Regions from separate parts of the Bacillus sp. ISL-75 genome, predicted to be linked through region 1. Evidence: predicted binding sites of a transcription regulator. Region 1 holds the regulator's gene; each other region holds the start of a gene.
The links. Region 1 encodes LexA, which represses DNA repair genes until DNA is damaged. Its sites were predicted from a motif close to CGAACATATGTTCG; they were not measured.
Positions count from the first base shown of each region.

Region 2: a site for LexA is predicted at 1,060-1,073, ahead of J7E63_RS20145 (YhjD family protein). Genes of this name have one in related genera too.
Region 3: a site for LexA is predicted at 1,293-1,306, ahead of uvrB (excinuclease ABC subunit UvrB). Genes of this name have one in related genera too.

Region 1 covers NZ_JAGGQX010000071.1:27,322-29,529, reverse strand. Annotated here, with positions in the region: gene J7E63_RS25835 (YneB family resolvase-like protein) at 1-224, opposite strand, end outside; gene yneA (cell division suppressor protein YneA) at 237-560, opposite strand; gene lexA (transcriptional repressor LexA) at 718-1,341, shown strand; gene J7E63_RS25820 (hypothetical protein) at 2,021-2,208, opposite strand, start outside.
Region 2 covers NZ_JAGGQX010000052.1:829-3,036, forward strand. Annotated here, with positions in the region: gene J7E63_RS20140 (competence protein ComK) at 69-644, shown strand; gene J7E63_RS20145 (YhjD family protein) at 666-1,031, opposite strand; gene J7E63_RS20150 (LCP family protein) at 1,304-2,208, shown strand, end outside.
Region 3 covers NZ_JAGGQX010000023.1:129,765-131,972, forward strand. Annotated here, with positions in the region: gene uvrB (excinuclease ABC subunit UvrB) at 1-1,152, opposite strand, end outside; gene J7E63_RS11195 (DUF2198 family protein) at 1,373-1,612, opposite strand; gene panF (sodium/pantothenate symporter) at 1,719-2,208, opposite strand, start outside.

The sequences.
Region 1 (2,208 bases):
TCCTGAATTAAGAGGGCTTGTACCTGTTTATCTCTAATTCGTTCTAATAAATGAAAAATCCCCTCACGATTAAAATCATAGCCACTAGCCTTTTCCCTAATTACCCTATCAATCTCAAAGTGATAGGTGTTAGCTAGTTGCGTTAATTCCTCTTCCTGACGCTTTAACGAAGTTTCTTGTGTTTCCTTATTTGTGCTGACACGGCAGTATATAATTGCTTTCATAAAAATTCCTTTCTATTCACCAACGGCACTAGCAAATTCATTCTTAGATGAGACTTCTTTACTCACCGGAATGATAATTTCTTCACCAGGAAAAATTTGATCATCATCTAATTCATTATGCTTTTTTATCCAAGCAACAAACTCCTTGTTTGATAATGAATGTTGACCCGAAAATTGATTAGAGATTTTCCATAGTGAATCTCCTTCTGTGATTGTAACCTTTAAAAAATTTTCTTGCGCGTTGGAATGATGTTGGAATGATAATATGATTGAAAGTGAACAACTTAAAATAATAAGAGTAATAGCATAGGAGTATTTGTTCCATAATTTTTTCATAAATAACACCTCTATAAGAATGTATGTTCGTTTTATTATTTTCATTATAAATCGAACGTTTGTTTGTTGTCAACCATATTTTCGAACTTATGTTTGTATAAAAAATGCGAACATGTTATAATAAAGTCAACATTAACCAGGCGAGGTGGATTTTATCATGGCTAAAATATCAAAGAGGCAGCAAGATATCTTAGACTTCATTAAAAGTGAGGTTAAGAGTAAAGGATATCCCCCTTCAGTAAGGGAAATTGGAGAAGCGGTTGGACTCGCATCCAGTTCTACTGTTCACGGACATCTAGCAAGATTGGAAAGCAAAGGACTTATTAGACGGGATCCTACAAAACCAAGAGCAATTGAAATATTAGAAGCAGATGTTGCTGCACATATACCAAGAAATACAGTTGTCAATGTTCCAGTGGTTGGGAAAGTAACTGCAGGACTCCCAATAACAGCGATTGAAAATGTGGAAGAGTATTTTCCGCTTCCAGAAAGTCTTGCACCTGCAGATGAACAAGTTTTCATGTTAGAAATCATGGGTGAGAGTATGATAGAAGCTGGGATCCTAGACGGGGATTATGTAATTGTGAAACAGCAGCCAACCGCTAATAACGGGGATATTGTTGTAGCAATGACCGAGGAAGATGAAGCCACCTGTAAAAGATTTTTCAAGGAAAAAGATTACATACGCCTGCAGCCGGAAAATTCTACAATGGACCCTATTATATTAAGGAATGTTTCGATTTTAGGTAAAGTTATTGGGGTTTACCGACATATTCATTAAGTTTAAGAGAGTTGGCATACACGTGCCGACTCTTTTTTTGTTGTGCTAATCAACCTAAAGCTGAAGTAATTACGGAAGCCGGGATAGAGTGGGTCTACGCGACCGTTCCAGCAGAATCTCTACGAGTTGGGGCACGTAGAGACGGCCTACGTGACCGTTCTAGATGAATTTCTAGAAGTTGGGGCACGTAGAGGCGGCCTACGTGACCGTTCTAGATGAATCTCTACGAGTTGGGGCACGTAGAGGCGGACTACGTGACCGTTCTAGAAGTATCTCTACGAGTCGGGGCACGTAGAGACGGACTACGTGACCGTTCTAGATGAATCTCTACGAGTTGGGGCACGTAGAGGCGGACTACGTGACCGTTCTAGAAGTATCTCTACGAGTAGGGGCACGTAGAGACGGCCTACGTGACCGTTCCAGAACAATTTCACAGAGTTGGGGCACGTAGAGGGGGGCTATGTGACCGTTCCAGAAGAATTTCTACGAGTTGGGGCACGTAGAGGCGGCCTACGTGACGGTTCCAGAAGAATTCATAGAGTTGGGGCGCGTAGTGGCTTTCCTACGCGACCGTTCCAAAGGAATAACAATGAGGTCGTGTACTGTTGTCACTATGACAGAAGAGCTGCATTCATTCTCAAACTAAAAAGGAGCAGCCATAAGCCACTCCTTTATCTGCCTATTTCGCTATTCTTGCTTGTATTTCAGATAGTTTCACCTTAAAAAGCACTTTATATACTTTCGTGTCCCCTTCATTAAAACTGGAATGAGTAACATACGTTCCTTTCAAGGTCTTGCGCTGTTCATCAAATAGAAAACATTCCTGACCTTTTATTCCTGATTCTATCAAACTTAAAATAAGGTCAG
Region 2 (2,208 bases), on a different contig from region 1:
AAAAGTGAGGGAATTAAAAACCAGTAGTGGTAAGATATGGTGGATAATATGAAAAGGAGTTGAATGGGTTGAAGCATCCTCAAATCGAAGAATATGAGATAAATACGTGGACGATGTTTGTAGAACCGGTGACATATGGAGGGAAAATTTATTCACGTGCTGTAGAATTAGAAGATGAATTCTTGTCACCCTTTAAGCCATTGGATATCATCAAAAAAGGCTGCGTTTATTTTGGTGTTGATTACGAAAGCAGGAAAAAGGGAACAAGACAACTAATTGGCTATTCTCGAAAAATCCCAATTGTTATTGAACCAATTAACCACATCTATTTTTTTCCTACCGTATCGCCGCAAACTCCTGAGTGTATATGGATTTCACTTGAGCATGTGGAGTGTTATCGTCGCGTATCCTCTAAGAAAACGATGATTATTTTCCGCAATAAGCAATCTCATGTTTTTCCAGTTTCAATTGGTACAATTGAGGGGCAAATGTTAAGAACCTCATTACTAAAAACAAAACTTTTGCAAAGAATAGAAAGTAATGGGAGAAAGTTATTTTATCAGCCTAACGGGCCCCAGTCGTTAAATGCCTTGGAAAGATCCCGTGAATATGATGCTGATTCCCATTTAAAAGACCCGAAATAAAGGGTTGAATTTTCTTAACTATTAACGGGACAGATGTTTTTTTAATAAATAGGCCTCCATTAATTCTTGAACTTTGTTGCGGATTCTTGGATTAAAGTAATTATGATTTTCTTCATAGCCTTTATAAATAAACCTGTATAACGTAAAAGCATCGTCCCGTTTTGTTTCAATCACCTGAAGTTTATTCTTTTTCATATATAGTTTTACCTCAGCAAGTTCCCTTTGGATCTCCTTCATCGTTTCCTCAATCAAATCCAAATATGGTTGTTTTAATTTAAACGGGCTATTTGCAACTACAGTTAAATCCCTGTTTAAGATAATTAGAACCATTGGTAAATACATAGCCTTTTCCATTATGTCTCGATCATCTTCGGGGATTCTGGTCATTTTTTCAGTCACACCTTTCTATATTAATCGAACAAACGTTCTTCTTTATTTTACAAAAAAGAACCGTCAAAAGCAATAGGACTTTCCATTTACAAAAACTCGTCATTGGACGAGTTTTATTTATTGAAATGTTTAGTTGATATATGAGAAAGTTTTTATTAATAGAAGGATAACTGATAGGGGAAAATGAATTAAATGAAGAAACCCTGAAAAAAGAAAAAACAGTCATAAATTTAGGAGAATAAAAAACCTGGATGAATAGGTGATAAACAATGAGATCTGATAAATATCAAACCAAGAAAAAGAGAAGATGGCCATCCGTCTTACTTGTCTTCTTACTGCTAATAGGTGCAGGGGCAGGTTATGCTTATTATCAATACAAGCAGGGCGTTAACCAATCATTAAAAAAAATGAATAACAAAGCATCAAATGTTGTCTATGCTTTCGAAGGAAAAAAGGATCAGTATGGAGGGACAAATATCCTTGTGCTTGGTAGTGATGCTAGAGGAAAGGAAAAATCTCGGGCAGATACAATCATGATTGTTCATTATAATGAAGACAAAGGAACATTTAAACTAACTTCTATTATGAGGGACAGTTACCTTGAGATTCCGGGGCATGGACAGCATAAAGTTAACTCCGCATTCGCACGCGGTGGTCCAGAATTAATGAGACAAACGATTAAGCAAAATTTTGATATTGACCTCCAATACTATGTCATTGTGGACTTTCAAGGATTTGTGCAACTAATTGATGAAGCATTCCCCAATGGTGTAGAGATAGATGTGGAAAAGAAAATGTCAAAAAATATTGATGTCACTTTAGAACCAGGTCTACAAAAATTAAATGGAGCAGAAATGCTCGGGTATGTCCGCTACCGTCATGATGCGATTGGTGATTTTGGAAGGGTAGAACGTCAACAAAAAGCGGTTAAGGCCATTGGGGACCAATTGATGGGCCTCCAAACGATTCCAAAACTCCCGAAGCTAATTGGAGTTGTCACGCCTTATGTGAATACAAATATGAGCACTTCCGACATAACATTTATGGCTAAAGATTTCTTTTCGAATGATCGAGGAAATATCGATACGTTACGGATTCCTGTTGAAAATAGCTATTCCGATGCTCGAATTTCAGGGGAGGGAGCCGTATTAGAGATCGATGCCGAAAAAAATAA
Region 3 (2,208 bases), on a different contig from region 1:
CTTTTCGAACTCATCAAACATTAACGGCCGGTTATCAAGCGCTGATGGCAGACGGAAGCCATGATCAACAAGCACTTGTTTCCGCGCTTTATCCCCATTAAACATCCCTCTCACTTGCGGCAAGGTAACATGCGACTCATCAATCACCATCAAAAAGTCCTTTGGAAAATAATCAAGCAGTGTATAAGGTGTCGAGCCCGCATCCCTTAAGGTTAAATGGCGCGAGTAATTTTCAATCCCTGAGCAAAAACCCATTTCACGCATCATTTCCAGGTCATAACGCGTCCGCTGTTCAAGTCGCTGAGCTTCGAGCAATTTATTTTCATCTCGCAGTTCTTCCAGACGACCTTCCAGTTCTTTTTCAATATTTTCAATCGCTATTTTCAGCTTTTCTTCCCTTGTAACGAAGTGGGAAGCTGGAAAAATCGCTACATGTTCTCGTTCCCCAATGATTTCTCCTGTTAATGCATCGACCTCACGAATCCGATCGATTTCATCACCAAAAAACTCGACACGCATGCAGTGTTCATCACGAGAAACAGGGAAAATCTCAACAACATCGCCACGGACACGAAAAGTTCCGCGCTTGAAATCGATATCGTTTCGGTCGTATTGGATATCGACTAATCGACGCAATAGTTGATTGCGTTCCACTTCCATACCCGTTCTAAGCGATAACACCATTTCACTATATTCTTCAGGAGAACCTAATCCATAAATACAGGAAACAGAGGCAATCACAATCACATCTTTCCGTTCGAATAGGGAAGATGTCGCCGAGTGCCGCAGTTTATCAATTTCATCGTTGATACTAGCATCTTTTTCAATGAAGGTATCGGTCTGTGGGACGTAAGCCTCTGGCTGAAAGTAATCATAATAGCTGACAAAATACTCGACTGCGTTGTTTGGGAAAAATTCTTTAAACTCACTGTAGAGCTGTCCAGCTAGTGTTTTGTTGTGGGCGATAACAAGGGTAGGTTTATTTACTTCTTTAATCACATTGGAAATCGTAAATGTTTTACCCGTACCTGTAGCGCCAAGCAGCGTCTGCTGGCGTTTATTGTTTCGAATACCCTCGACTAGTTGTCTGATTGCCTCGGGCTGATCCCCTTGTGGCGAGTACTTTGAAACTAATTCAAATTGGTCCTTCACAAATATTCCCCCTCCCGAAATATCAATCACTTTCAGCATATGTACCTTGTTAATGGACCGGGATGGTTGCTTTCAAGTGTATCCACTAAAATTCATATTAACATTTTACCACATTCACCTAAAAACAAACCAATAATATGCGAACGAATATTCGTTTTTTTAAATTTCAACACAAAAAGCCTGCCATTTTCCTGACAGACTCACTAAAACTTCGAATGTATTAACTCTTATTAATGGCCCTCTGCTTCATTTTTTCTGCCATCCAAAACCCTGCTGTTAACGAGAAGGCATCCACTACGATGAGCACAAATGTGTTGGTATACCCTTTATATACTGAAGTAGCAATCAGGGCAACGGTTAAAATTAGACCGATGACCCGGTTGTAAGTAACCCTTGTAAAAAGCAAGACCAGCAGCCCTGGAAGAATAAGTGCTGAAAAATATCGAATAACGGTTTCCAATGAGTACACCTCATTCATACATTAATTTCTGTTAGTTCATTCTAGAAATTATTGCACATAATTGCAACAAAAATGATACATGAACTGCCTTTCGAAGCGCCTTAGCTTATTTTTCCATTCTAACATTGATCATACCTTCGTTTTGCTGTGTGAATAAACTAGTTACCACGAATCCCAGGAGAGAAAGCAGAATAGGGAGGACCACCGTATGAAACCCAAATGCATTTGGATAAAATTGATCTAATAAAATATAAGAACCCATCCCTAAAACCATCGAAGTGATTGCCCCGTATTTATTGCCCTTTCTCCAATATAATCCTAAAATAACCGGCCAAATAAAGACCGACTCGAGTCCCCCAAAAGAAAACAGATTCAGCCAAACGATTAAATCAGGTGGACTTAACGAGAACAGAATGACCACAATTCCAATTATCGCCGTCACGCTGAAACTAACCTTTTTCACAAGGTCGTTCCCTGCATCCGGCTTAATGTAATTTAAATAGACATCTTTTACAAGAGCAGAGCTAACCAAAATTAATAGAGCGTCCACCGTCGACATGATGGCTGCCATCGGTGCAGCGAGAACGATGCCCGCA